2 regions of the Streptomyces sp. NPDC044704 genome follow, and region 2 is predicted to be linked to the other one. Evidence: riboswitches for the same ligand, from Rfam matches in the RefSeq annotation. Region 2 holds a riboswitch; the other holds the start of a gene.
What was found. A riboswitch is a leader RNA that binds a small molecule or an ion and turns the genes downstream of it on or off. The one in region 2 is predicted to bind S-adenosylmethionine.

Region 1 (6,993 bases), on a different contig from region 2:
GACGCCAAGGTCGCCGAGATGGTCAAGGCGGGCAAGGCCCCCGACATCGCGCAGATCGGCGCCTACGCCGACTACGCGGAGGCGGGCAAGCTCTACACCGTCGACGAACTGCTCTCGGTGAACACCGAGGCCGACTTCCTGGCCCCGCTCGCCGACGCAGGCAAGGTCAAGCGCGTCCAGTACGGCATGCCCTTCGTGGCCAGCACCCGCCTGCTCTTCTACAACACCAAGCTCCTCGGCGACGCCGGCGTCATACCCAAGGACGGCTCGACCCCCTGGCAGCCGAAGAGCTGGGCGGACCTGGAGGCGGCCGCCAAGAAGCTCAAGGGCGCGAACGTCCCCACGCCCTTCGCGCTGCCCCTGGGCCGCGAGGAGGCCCAGGCCGAGTCGATGATGTGGATGCTCGCCGGCGGCGGCGGCTACACGGACAACGAGGAGGCGTACCAGATCGACGCCCCGGAGAACGTGAAGGCCTTCGAGTTCCTGCGCGACAAGCTGGTCGGCCAGGGCCTGACCGGCTCCGTCGAACCGGGCAAGCTCGACCGCCAGGCCGCCTTCGACGCCTTCACCAAGGGCGAGGTCGGCATGCTCAACGGCCACCCCACGCTGCTCAAGCAGGCCGCGGGCAAGGGCGTGAAGTTCGGCATGGTGCAGATGCCCACCGTCGACGGCACCGACCACTCCACGATGGGCGTCGCGGACTGGGTCATGGCCTTCAAGAACGGCCACAGGAAGGAGTCCGGGAAGTTCCTGGACCACCTGTACTCGCAGAAGAACGTGACCGCCTTCACCAACCAGTACGACCTGCTGCCCGTCACCACCAGCGGCTACCGCGCCATGGAAGCGAGCACGGGCGGCTCGGCGGCCCAGCTGAAGACCTTCCTGACGGCCCTGCCCAACGCCCGCCTCTACCCCGTCGGCAAGAAGTCCTGGGCCGGGGTCAGCGAGGACGTGAAGGAGAACATCGGGCAGGTCGTGAAGCCCGGCGGACAGCCCGCGAAGGTCCTGGAGGACATCGCGACGAAGGCGCGCAAGGAGGACGGCGACCGCTGACCGGCGGCGGCGGGCGGGGCCGACGGCGACCGGCCGGCCGCCCCGCAGGCGGTGTCGGCGGTCGGCGTTAATCTGGCCGTATGACGGACGACGGGCAGGTGGGGGAGCGGCCGGCGGCACGGCTGACCGCCACCGAGGCCGCCGTACTCGCCTACGAGGGCCGCACCTGGCCGGGACCCGGCGCGAAGGAACGCGCGATACGCGAGGCCCTCGGCCTGACGCCCGTGCGCTACTACCAGCTCCTGAACGCCCTCATGGACGACCCCCGCGCCCTGGCCCACGCCCCGGGCACGGTGAACCGCCTCCGGCGCCTCCGCGAGGCCCAGCGGGGCCGCAGGTAACCTCGCCGCGCCCACGGCCGGCGGCGGTCCCGGGCGGGGCGCACCGGACGGCTGCGGGAGGCTTCGGCGGCGGCCGGGGCGGAGGCGGTCTGGGCGGAGGGCGGACTACGCCGGTAGGGTCATCGGTATGGGGAGCCGTCCGCACGACCTGCCGATGCCCGTGCCCGTCACCGCTGCCGGACGCGAGGGCCTCGAAGCCCTCCTCCGCGCACCCCGCAGGGCGGTCGTCGCCCTCGACTTCGACGGCACCCTCGCCGACATCGTTCCCGACCCGGACCAGGCCCGCGCCCACCCGGACGCCGTTCCGGCGCTCGCCGCGCTGGCGCCCGAGGTCGCCGCCGTGGCCGTCGTCACCGGCCGGCCCGCCGGGGTCGCCGTACGGTACGGCGGGTTCGCCGGGGTGCCCGGGCTGGAGCACCTGGTGGTCCTCGGCCACTACGGGGCCGAGCGCTGGGACGCCGTCACCGGGATCGTCCACGCCCCCGCCGAACATCCCGGCGTCGCGGCCGTACGGGCCGAGCTGCCCGGCTTCCTGGACTCCATCGGCGCCTGGCGCGGAACCTGGATCGAGGAGAAGGGCCGGGCGCTGGCCGTCCACACCCGCCGCGCCGAGGACCCCGAGAGGGCGTTCGCGGCCCTGCGGGAACCCCTGGCCGAGCTGGCCGCGCGGCACGGGCTGATGGTCGAACCCGGACGGGCCGTCCTGGAGCTGAGGCCGCCCGGCATGGACAAGGGCGTCGCCTTGACGGAGTTCCTCGCGGAGCGGGACGCGGAGGCGGTGCTGTACGCGGGCGACGACCTGGGAGACCTCGCGGCGTTCTCCGCCGTCGAGAAGCGGCGGGCCGACGGTCTGCCGGGCCTGCTGGTGTGCAGTGGCTCCGCGGAGGTTCCGGAGCTGGCCGCCCGCGCGGACATCGTCCTGGACGGCCCCGCGGACGTGGTCGCCCTCCTCGCCACCCTGGCCAGGGCCCTCACCCGCTGACCCCGCCACCGACCCCGCCGAGGCGCCCGCACGGAGCGCCGCGGCGGGGGTGTGCGGTCAGGCGTCGGGCGTGAGGGCCGCGAGCTGGGCTTCGAACCAGGGCGACGGGGGGAGGGCCGTGGCGGCGGCTGCCAGGCGCTTCGTGCGCTCCGCACGTTCCGCGGCCGGCATCGACAGGGCCGCGTGCAGGGCCTCGGCCGTGGCCGACACGTCGAAGGGGTTCACCGTCAGGGCGTCCTCGCGGAGCTCCCCGTAGGCTCCCGCCCCTGTCGACAGGACCAGCGCGCAGCCCGCCTCCGACACCACCGGGATCTCCTTCGCGACGAGGTTCATGCCGTCCCGGACCGGGTTCACGAGCGCCACGTCCGCCAGCCGGTACGCCGCCAGGGAGCGCGTGAAGTCGTCCTTCACCGACACGAGCACCGGCTGCCAGTCCTCCGTGCCGAACTCCGCGTTGATCTCCTGCGCCAGCTCCGCGACCGCCGCCGTGTAGTCCCGGTACACCTTCAGGTCCTGCCGCGACGGGTACGCGGACGCCAGGTGCACCACCGCGCCGCGCCACTCGGGGTGCCCGGTGAGCAGCTCCCGGTAGGCCAGCAGGCCGCGCAGGATGTTCTTCGACAGCTCGGTGCGGTCCACGCGGACGATCGTCTTGCGGCCCGCGACCTCCGCCCGCAGCCCCGCCAGCTTGTCGTCGACCTCCGGCCGGTGCGCCAGCGCCCGCAGGTCGTCCCCGTCCACGCCCAGCGGGAACACCCGCACCTCCGTCCGCCGGTGCCGCACCGGCCCCAGCGGGGACTTCTCGACGTACCGGGACTCCGCCGCGGACTTCGGCTCCGCGACGCCCCGCTCGTCGTCCAGCCGCGCGCAGTCGAGGAAGCGGTCCGCCCAGGCCCAGGTGTGGAAGCCCACCACGTCCGCGCCGAGCATCCCCCACAGCAGGTCCCGCCGGACGTCGTCCGGGAGCATGTCCAGGTACTCGGACGAGGCCCACGGCGTGTGCGTGAAGTGCGAGATCCGCAGGTCGGGCCGCAGCTCGCGGAGCGCTCCCGGCACCAGCGCCAGGTGGTAGTCCTGGACGAGGACCGACGCGCCCTGCGCGGCCTCCTCCGCCAGCGCCTCGGCGAAGGCCCGGTTGTAGGCGGCGTACGACTCCCACTGCCGCCGGAACTCCGCGTCGAAGGCCGGCTCGCGCGGGACGTCGTACAGGTGGTGGTGGGTGAACCAGAGCACCGAGTTGGCGATGCCGTTGTACGCGTCGTCGTACACCCCCGGATCGATGTCGAGCATCCGCACGCCCGGCTCGGACACGCCCCGGCGGACCGCCTCCCGGTCGGCGTCGGACAGGGCCGCGCAGATCCACAGGGCCTCCGGCTGCCGCGCGAGGGCCGCGGAGAGGCCGGAGACGAGACCGCCCCCGCCGCGCCGGGCACTGAGCGTGCCGTCCTGTTCGAGGGCGTACGAGAGCGGGCCGCGGTTCGCGGCGACGAGTACCTGAGAAGCCTGAGAAGCCATGCGGCCAACCTAGCCAGGCCCGCCCCCGGTCAAACGCGTGTACGCCGAGCGCGGCGAGGATCACTCCCGGCCCGGACCCCCGGTCAGGCCACGCGGCGCCCCGCGTACTCCTTGATCTCCACCATCGGCGGCCGCTCTTCGGTGTCCACCGGATAGGTGCGCGGAACGAACCCGTCCGGCCCCCGCTCGAACTGCGTCAGCTCCGGCCGCACGAGGTGCCCGCGCGAGAGCCGCAGCTGCGCCGTGCGGTAGATCGCGGCGGCCATCCGGCCCAGCGCCTGCCCGTCCTGGTGCCGGTGCAGCCGGACCCCGACGTCGACCTGGGCCAGCGCGTCCAGCCCGACCGTGTGCAGCGCGTCCACGAGCAGCCCCAGCTCCACCCCGTACCCGACGGGGAACGGCAGCCGCTCCAGCAGGGAGCGCCGTACGGCGTACTCGCCGCCCAGCGGCTGCACGAAGCCGGCCAGCTGCGGCCAGTGCAGGTTGAGGAGGGGCCGCGCGACCAGCTCGGTGACCCGGCCGCCCTGGCCGGGGGCGTCCCCCAGCGGGCGGTCGTACATCGCCTTGACGAACTGGACCTGCGGATCGGTGAGCAGCGGGCCCACGATCCCGGACACGAACGCCGCCGAGAAGTCCCGCAGGTCGGCGTCCACGAAGCAGACGACCTCGCCGCTCGTGGCGAGCAGCGAGCGCCACAGCACCTCGCCCTTGCCGGGCAGCGCGGGCAGCCGCGGCAGGATGTCGTCGCGGTGCACCACCCGGGCGCCGGCCTCGGCCGCGACCTTCGCCGTACGGTCGGTCGAGCCGGAATCGATCACCACGAGCTCGTCGACGAGGGGGATCGGCGGGCCTTCGATCAGGTCGCGCCGGATCACCTCGACGATCCGTCCGACGGTGGCCTCCTCGTCGAGGGCGGGCAGCACCACGCTGACCGTCGTGCCCGCCGCCCGTTTCCGGTCGAGCAGCTGGTCGAGCGGTCGGTCGGCTGCGGACCAGGAGCGGGCGGCCAGCCAGCGCTCCACCTCTTCCAGCACTCTCGGGACTCCCTGCTTCATCGGTGGTTTGGACCGAAAAGTGATCCATCTCGCGGTTCGGACGGCTGTCTCAACCACCCGGACCTTCGGTTACAGTCTTGAACAACGCGAAGGACCACCGCATGCCGGGGGTCCCGCGTACAAACGCCCGGACGCGCCCTGCGCGCCGCCCGGTGCCATACCGCTCATCCAGAGGGGCAGAGGGATACGGCCCGTTGAAGCCCCGGCAACCCTCCAGTCGGTTCTCGCGATGCGTCTGAGACGCACTCCCGCGGGGTCCCCGGCTAGGGAAGGTGCCAATTCCGTCTCATGGCGAAGTGCGCCATGGGGAAGATGAGGAGAAAGGGCCTCGCCATCATGGCTGCACAGACCGTCGCCACCTCTGCCGACCTGGATTCCGTGGATCTCGGACCCGCCACCGGCCTTTCCTGCCGCGAGTGCGGTACCCGCTTCGAGCTCGGTCCCATTTTCGCCTGCGCCGAGTGTTTCGGACCGCTGGAAGTCGCCTACGAGCTGCCCCTCGGGAACCCCGAGGCCCTGCGCGCCGCGATCGAGGCCGGCCCCGACAACATCTGGCGCTACGCCCCGCTGCTGCCCGTCCCGGCGGACGTGGCCTCCAAGCCCAGCCTGAACCCGGGCTTCACCAAGCTCGTCGACGCCGCGAACCTGGCCAAGGAGCTCGGCGTCACCGGCAAGCTGTACGTCAAGGACGACTCCGGCAACCCGACGCACTCCTTCAAGGACCGTGTCGTGGCCATCGCCGTCGAGGCCGCCCGCGCCTTCGGCTTCACCACCCTGTCCTGCTCCTCCACGGGCAACCTGGCCGGCGCCGTCGGCGCCGCGGCCGCCCGCGCCGGCTTCCGCTCCTGCGTGTTCATCCCGCACGACCTGGAGCAGGGCAAGGTCGTCATGGCCGGTGTCTACGGTGGCGACCTGGTCGGCATCGAGGGCAACTACGACGACGTCAACCGGTTCTGCTCCGAGCTCATCGGCGACCCGCTGGGCGAGGGCTGGGGCTTCGTCAACGTCAACCTGCGCCCGTACTACGGAGAGGGCTCCAAGACCCTCGCCTACGAGATCTGCGAGCAGCTCGGCTGGCGGCTGCCCGACCAGATCGTCATCCCGATCGCGTCCGGCTCCCAGCTGACGAAGATCGACAAGGGTCTCCAGGAGCTGATCAAGCTCGGTCTCGTCGAGGACAAGCCGTACAAGATCTTCGGCGCCCAGGCCGAGGGCTGCTCCCCGGTGTCCACCGCCTTCAAGGCCGGGCACGAGGTGGTCCGCCCGCAGAAGCCGAACACCATCGCCAAGTCCCTGGCGATCGGCAACCCGGCGGACGGCCCGTACGTCCTGGACATCGCCCGGCGCACCGGCGGCTACGTCGAGGACGTCAACGACGAGCAGGTCGTCGAGGCCATCAAGCTCCTCGCCCAGACCGAGGGCATCTTCGCCGAGACCGCGGGCGGCGTGACCGTCGGCGTCACGAAGAAGCTGATCGAGAACGGGCAGCTGGACCCGGCGCTGACCACCGTGGTCCTGAACACCGGCGACGGCCTCAAGACCCTGGAGGCGGTGGCCGCCGACAGCGGCCAGACCGCCACGATCCGCCCGAGCCTGGACGCCTTCCGCGCCGCCAACCTCGCCTGACCTCCACCACGACACCCGGAAAGGCGGTAGCGCCATGAGCGTCAACGTCCGCATCCCCACCATCCTGCGCACCTACACCGGCGGCGTGGCCGAGGTCCCGGCCGAGGGCACGACCCTGGCCGAGGTCATCGACTCCCTGGAGAAGAACCACCCGGGCATCGCCGCGCGCGTCCTGGACGACCAGGGCAAGCTGCGCCGCTTCGTGAACGTCTACGTCAACGACGACGACGTGCGCTTCGAGGGCGGCCTGCAGACGGCGACGCCCGACGGTGCCGGCGTCTCGATCATTCCGGCCGTCGCCGGGGGCTGATCCCCGCCGGACCGCACCCTTCCCGGGTGACCGCTTTTCCGAATTGCCCCCTCCGCCAATAAGCGGAGGGGGCAATTCTGCTTGATTGGTCGCGGTAGAGTTGGGGAAGTC
Region 2 (6,993 bases):
GTGGCTGGCGGCGCACCGCGCGGGGAGCGGCCCCGGAGTCGCCTACCTGGCCCACGTGGTGGGCTTCTCGCTCGGCTTCCTCTACGCGTGGGCCCGTTATCGGCGTACGACTAGAGTGAGGCGACCAGTGACTGCCGGCGAGGGAGACAGCCAACCGTGATCACCGCGATCGTGCTCATCAAGACCAGCGTGGACCGCATCCCCGAGATCGCCGAGTCCATCGCGCAGCTGGACAGCGTCAGCGAGGTCTACTCCGTCACGGGAACGTACGACCTGATCGCGCTGGTCCGCGTGGCCCGCCACGAGAACCTCGCGGACATCATCCCGGGCCGCATCAGCAAGATCCCGGGCGTCGAGGCGACGGACACGCACGTCGCGTTCCGCACCTACTCCCAGCACGACCTGGAAGCGGCGTTCGCGATCGGCCTCGACGCGTAGCGCCCGCCGGCCGCTGGTGCCGGCCGTCAGACGGCCGGGACGCAGCGGCCCTCTTCGGTGCGGTACTGCCACTTGGCGCCGTCCGCGACGAGTTCCCGCACCGCGCGGACGAAGCGCTCCACGTGCTCGTCGGGGGTGCCGGCGCCGAAGCTGACGCGGATGGCGTTCAGCGAACGCTCCCCCGGCGCCGCCTCGGGGGCACCGCACTCCCCCGGCTCCTGCGGCTCGCTGCCCAGCAGCGTGCGCACCAGCGGGTGGGCGCAGAAGAGTCCGTCGCGCACCCCGATGCCGTACTCGGCGGACAGGGCGGCCGCGAAGTGCGAACTGTTCCAGCCGTCGACCACGAACGAGATGACGCCGACGCGCGGGGCGTCGTCCCCGAAGAGGGACAGGACGCGGACCGCCGGGACCTCGGCCAGGCCCTCGCGGACCGTGGCGATGAGGTGGCGCTCCCGGGCGACAAGGCCGTCGAAGCCCGCCTCGGTGAGGGCCTTGCAGGCGGAGGCGATGGAGTAGACGCCGATGACGTTCGGGGAGCCGGCCTCGTGGCGGGCGGCGGTGGTGTGCCACTCGACGTCGACGCCGCCGTCCTCGCGGCGGGCCACCTTGCGGGAGGCGCCTCCGCCGGCCAGGTACGGGTCGGCCTCCTGGAGCCAGTCCGCGCGGCCGGCGAGCACGCCCGAGCCGAAGGGGGCGTAGAGCTTGTGGCCGGAGAAGGCGACCCAGTCCACGTCCAGGTCGCGGACGGAGACGGGGTGGTGCGGGGCCAGCTGGGCGGCGTCGAGGACGATCCGCGCACCGTGGGCGTGCGCGGCGGCGGCGAGCTCCTTCACGGGCCACAGCTCACCGGTGACGTTGGACGCGCCGGTGACGCAGACCAGCGCGGGGCCGTACGGGTCGCGGTCGGCCAGGGCCCGCTCCAGGGTGGCGACGGCCTCGCCGGGGGTGCGGGGGGCGTTGAGGTAGGTGACCCGCGCGTCCGTCCAGGGCAGCAGCGAGGCGTGGTGCTCGGTCTCGAAGACGAAGACCTGGCAGCCGGCCGGGAGGACCGCGGCGAGCAGGTTGAGGGAGTCGGTGGTGGACCGGGTGAAGACCACCTGGTCCGAGGGCCGGCAGTCGAGGAACTCGGCGACCGTGACCCGGCTCTGCTCGAAGAGGTCCGTGGACAGCTGCGAGAGGTAGCCGGCGCCGCGGTGGACGCTGCCGTAGTACGGGGCGTACGCGGCCACGTCGTCCCAGACCCGCTGGAGCGCGGGGGCGCTGGCCGCGTAGTCCAGGGCGGCGTAGGTGACCTCACCGCCGGTCACGAGCGGGACGGTGACGTCCCGGCCGAGCACGGCCAGCGGCTCGGCACAGGCGGGGCCCCCGGCGGTGGCGGCGTCGGTGGCGGCGGTGGCGGCGGCGGTGTTCAGGGATGCGGACATGGCGGTATCTCCCGGCAGGCAGGGCTGAATGGCTTCGGTGTGCCCGTACGCGGGTACGGCTCTGCGGCCGTCCGGGGTACGGGAAAGCCCTCGGAGTGACGCGGGGCGCACGGAAGCGGACCCGGTCCGAGGGGTGAAGTGGGGGCGGAGTCGCCCTATCGCATTCGCTTGCTCACGGAAAACGCTCCTCGAGAGACCAGGACCCCTGGTGTCGAGGGATCCGCGCTTGCCGTAGACCTCGCTGCCTACGGCCTGGTCATCACCCGGGGCACCCCGCCACGGAAGGAGGGTTGCCGGACAGCAAGCCGGGGCCTAAACGCTGTCACTCGTGACCTGGGCAGAATCCTGCCACACGATCTCCCGTGCGCAAGACCCCGGTCCACGATGCGGACCGGGGTCTTGGCCGAAACGGGTGGGGCTCAGGCGTTGCTGGCGGCCACCCAGCGGTCCAGGGCGGCCCGCGCCGCACCCGAGTCGATGGACTCGGCCGCCCGGGTCACGCCGGCCGCGAGCTGCTCCTCCAGGGAGCCCGTCCCCGGGTCCAGCGCGACCAGGGCGGCGGCCGAGTTCAGCAGTACGGCGTCACGGACGGGGCCGCTCTCGCCCGCCAGCAGCCGGCGGGCCACATCGGCGTTGTACGAGGCGTCCTCGCCCCGCAGCTGCGACACGTCGACGAGCGGGATCCCGATGTCGCGCGGGTCGAACGTCGACTCGGTCACCGAACCGTCCCGGACCCACCACACGCGCGAGGTGGCCGTGGTGGTCAGCTCGTCGAGGCCGTCGTCGCCGCGGAACACCAGCGCGGACGAGCCCCGCTCGGCCAGCACCCCCGCCATGATGGGGGCCACCCGCGGATCGGCCACGCCCGTCGCCTGGGCCCGCACCTTGGCCGGGTTGGTCAGGGGACCGAGGAAGTTGAAGGTCGTCCGGATGCCCAGCTCCTTGCGGGCGGCCGCCACGTGCCGCAGCGCCGGGTGGAACTTCACCGCGAAGCAGAGGGTGATCCCGGCCTCCTCGACGACCTCCACCACCCGGGCGGGGGTGAGGTCGAGGTTGACGCCGAGCTTCTCCAGCACGTCGGAGGAACCGCTCGCGGAGGACGCCGCCCGGTTGCCGTGCTTGACGACCTTCGCGCCCGTGCCGGCCACCACGATCGCCGACATGGTCGAGATGTTGACCGTCTTGGCGCCGTCGCCGCCGGTGCCGACGATGTCCACCGTCCGGCCCGCCACCTCGATCAGGTTGGCGTGTTCGTACATGGCGCGCACCATGCCGTTGATCTCCGCGACGGTCTCCCCCTTGGCCCGCAGCGCGACCACGAAGCCGGCGATCTGCGCGTCGGTGGCCTCGCCCCGCATGATCCGTTCCATCGCCCAGGCGGTGTCGTCCGCACCGAGGTTCCGGCCGGTCAGCAGGGCGTCGAGGACGCCCGGCCAGCCACGGGCCGCCACGCTGTCGCCGCCTGCCGGGGTCACAACGTTCATGGTCCGCTCCTGCTGCTCATCGGGATACCACGGGGGAATGGGAAGGAGACCAGCCTATCCAGCCCCGGAGACGGCAAAGAGCCCCGTCCAGACACTGGACGGGGCTCTCGCCGTGGCGACACCAGGATTGACCGAAATCAATCCCTCAAGCGGTCATGCCGGAGATCAGTGGTGGCCGTGGCCGCTCTGGATCTCCTTGTACTCCTCGACCGTGGGCTTCGGAATCTGGTTGCCCTCGGCGTAGAAGCCCTTGCTGAGCTTCGCGCGCAGCTTCTCGGTGGCCTTCACCTTGCGCTCGACGCCGTTCTCGTCGACCGTCGGGCCGATCTCGATCGGCTCGTAGGTGGTGTACGAGGTGAGCGTGTGCAGCTTGCCCTGCGAGAGCGGCTCGTGGATCTCGACGAACTCACCGTGCGGCAGGCGCTTGATGATGCCGGTCTCGCGACCGTGCAGCACCTTGTCCCGGTCCCGGCGCTGGAGGCCGAGGCAGATCCGCTTGGTGGCGATGAACGCGAGCACCGGGACGACGAAGAAGCCGATCCGGACGAACCAGGTGATCGAGTTGATCGACAGGTGGAAGTACTGGGCGAACATGTCGTTGCCGCCGCCGATGAGGAGCACGATGTACTCCGCGATCCAGGCGACACCGAAGGCCGTACGGGTCGGGACGTTGCGCGGGCGGTCCAGGATGTGGTGCTCGCGCTTGTCCCCGGTGACCCAGGACTCGATGAACGGCCAGACGGCGATGGCGCCCAGCACCAGCGGGAAGAGCACCAGCGGGATGAACACGCCCAGGACGAGCGTGTGGCCCCACAGGTTGATCTCCCAGCCCGGCATGGCTCGGATCAGGCCTTCCGGCATACCCATGTACCAGTCGGGCTGCGCACCGGTGGACACGTGGTCCGGGCGGTACGGGCCGAGGGCCCAGATCGGGTTGATCGAGGCGATCGCGGCGACGGCCGAGATGACACCGAAGACCAGGAAGAAGAAGCCTCCGGCCTTGGCCATGTAGACCGGCAGCAGCGGCATGCCGACGACGTTGTTGTTCGTCTTGCCGGGACCCGCGAACTGGGTGTGCTTGTGGAAGAACACCAGGATCAGGTGGGCGACCAGCAGGCCCATCATGATGCCGGGCAGCAGCAGGATGTGCACCGAGTAGAACCGGGCGACGAAGTCGCCGCCGGGGAACTCGCCGCCGAACAGGAACATCGACAGGTAGGTGCCGACGACCGGGACGGACAGGATCGCGCCCTGCATGAAGCGGACACCGGTGCCCGAGAGCAGGTCGTCCGGCAGGGAGTAACCGGTGAATCCGGTGAACATGCCGAGGACCAGCAGCAGGAAGCCGAAGATCCAGTTGACCTCACGCGGCTTGCGGAACGCACCGGTGAAGAAGACGCGCATCATGTGCACGACCATGGCCGCGACGAAGATCAGCGCCGCCCAGTGGTGGATCTGCCGGATGAGCAGACCGCCGCGGACGTCGAAGCTGATGTCCAGGGTCGAGGCGAAGGCCTCGGACATCATGACGCCCTGCATCGGCACGTACGAGCCGTGGTACTCCACCTCGTTCATGCTCGGGTGGAAGAACAGCGTCAGGTACACACCCGTGAGGATGATGATGATGAAGCTGTAGAGGCAGATCTCACCCAGCATGAAGGACCAGTGGTCCGGGAAGATCTTGCGCATGTTGGCCTTGGCGAGGCCGTAGATGCCCAGGCGGCCGTCCGCCCAGTCCGCCACGCGCTCGCCGGCGGGCGCTTTGCGCCCCGTCTTGTTGTCTGTGGCAGTGCTCATCCGCGCTCCCAGAATGCAGGCCCGACGGGCTCTTCGAAGTCGCCGTGCGCTTCGAGGAAGCCTTCGTCATTCACGCCGATCCGCAGCTGCGGAAGCGCGTGACCGGCCGGGCCGAAGATGACTCGGGCGCCGTCGGAGAGGTCGAAGGTGGACTGGTGGCACGGGCAGAGCACGTGGTGCGTCTGCTGCTCGTACAGGCTGATCGGGCAGCCGACGTGGGTGCAGATCTTGGAGAAGGCCACGATGCCCTCGTGGGACCACTCCAGCTCCTGCTTGTCCTTGATGTCGTCCGGCTGGATGCGGACGATCATCAGGGCGGCCTTGGCGATCTGGACCTGGAAGTCGTGGGCGTGCTCGTCCAGACCCTCGGGCATCGCGAAGGTCAGCGAACCGACCAGGACGTCCTCCGGACGCAGCGGCTCCATCGTGTTCTGGTTGATGAGCAGCTTGCCCTTGGCCCACATGGTCTTGCGGAGCTTGTCCTCCGGCAGGGGACCGAGGTCGCGCATGATCACGAGCGCGGAGAGCGGCAGCATGGCCAGCGCACCGAGCAGCGTGTTGCGGATCAGGGGGCGGCGGGCGATGCCGGACTCGTTCGCACCATCGGCGAAGTCCTGCATGACCTGCGCCTTGACCTCCGGCGGAGCGGCGATCTCGTGGCGCTCGGCGGCGACCTCGACGTCGGACATCAGGGTGCGGGCCCAGTGGACCGCACCCGCGCCGATGCAGAAGAGCGCCGTGCCCAGGGTCAGACCGAGCGCGAAGTTCAGCGCGCTCACCTTCCCGACCGGGAAGATGTAGACGATCTTGTCGACCGGGAAGATCACGTACGAGGCGATGAAGCCGATCGTGGCCAGCATCGACAGCGTGAACAGCATCGCGACGGTGCGCTCGGAGCGCTTCGCCGCCCGCTCGTCGATGTCCTGGATACGGGGCTTGTGGACCGGCAGGCCCGGGTCGGCGAACGGGTCGTCCGCGACCGCCACACCACCGTGGTGCGCGTCGCCCTGCTCGCTCGGCAGGTGCTTCTCTTCGGGAATGTCTTGGCTACTCATGACTTCTTGGCCTTAGCGGTGTGGGCCGCGACCCAGACGGCGACAGCGATCAGCGCACCCAGACCGAAGATCCAGCCGAACAGACCCTCGGAGACGGGGCCGAGGCCACCGAGCTTGAGGCCACCGGGGCTGGTCGACTTCTCGCCGTTGACGTTCTGGAGGTACGCGATGATGTCCTTCTTCTCCTTCTCCGGCATGGTGCTGTCCGGGAAGGAGGGCATGTTCTGCGGGCCGGTGAGCATGGCCTCGTAGATGTGCTTCGGCGAGACGTCCTCGAGGTTCGGGGCGTACTTGCCGTTCGTCAGCGCGCCGCCCTCGCCGGTGAAGTTGTGACACTGCGCGCAGTTGTTGCGGAACAGCTCACCACCCTTGGCGATGTCGGCATCAGCCGGGTCGTACTGCTTCGCGACGGGCGTGATCGGGCCGGCGCCGAGCGAAGCGATGTACGCCGCGAGCTGGTCGATCTGGGCCTGCGAGTAGATGGCGGGCTTCTTCGGCACCTGGGCGCCGGGCTGCTGGGCGGGCATGCGGCCCGTGCTCACCTGGAAGTCGACGGCCGCGGAGCCGACGCCGACCAGGCTGGGGCCGTCAGTGGAACCCTGACCGCCGGTACCGTGGCAGCTTGCGCAGCCCACGGCGTAGAGCTTCTGGCCCTCCTCGATGGCGAGGGACTGGGCGGTTTCGTCGGCCTGCGCCTTGCCCGCGGGCGCGAAGGCGGCGTACAGCCCCCCAGTGACCGCCAGCGCGAAGAGTAGAACGACGACCGCCGCCAGCGGATGGCGTCGTCGTGCGGAG

Region 1: another riboswitch for S-adenosylmethionine. It lies ahead of thrC (threonine synthase); the one in region 2 lies ahead of AC07B0_RS17275 (aminotransferase class V-fold PLP-dependent enzyme).

Annotation. Positions count from the first base shown of each region.
Region 1 covers NZ_JBWKGY010000009.1:103,757-110,749, forward strand. The annotation lists gene AC07B0_RS22695 (extracellular solute-binding protein) at 1-1,053, shown strand, start outside; gene AC07B0_RS22700 (DUF3263 domain-containing protein) at 1,134-1,394, shown strand; gene otsB (trehalose-phosphatase) at 1,522-2,376, shown strand; gene AC07B0_RS22710 (alpha,alpha-trehalose-phosphate synthase (UDP-forming)) at 2,434-3,891, opposite strand; gene AC07B0_RS22715 (glucosyl-3-phosphoglycerate synthase) at 3,975-4,925, opposite strand; SAM riboswitch class I at 5,108-5,265, shown strand; gene thrC (threonine synthase) at 5,283-6,572, shown strand; gene AC07B0_RS22725 (MoaD/ThiS family protein) at 6,607-6,882, shown strand.
Region 2 covers NZ_JBWKGY010000006.1:106,987-113,979, forward strand. The annotation lists gene AC07B0_RS17265 (rhomboid family intramembrane serine protease) at 1-160, shown strand, start outside; gene AC07B0_RS17270 (Lrp/AsnC family transcriptional regulator) at 157-438, shown strand; gene AC07B0_RS17275 (aminotransferase class V-fold PLP-dependent enzyme) at 465-1,862, opposite strand; SAM riboswitch class IV at 2,080-2,196, opposite strand; gene trpD (anthranilate phosphoribosyltransferase) at 2,282-3,346, opposite strand; gene qcrB (cytochrome bc1 complex cytochrome b subunit) at 3,512-5,143, opposite strand; gene qcrA (cytochrome bc1 complex Rieske iron-sulfur subunit) at 5,140-6,198, opposite strand; gene qcrC (cytochrome bc1 complex diheme cytochrome c subunit) at 6,195-6,993, opposite strand, start outside.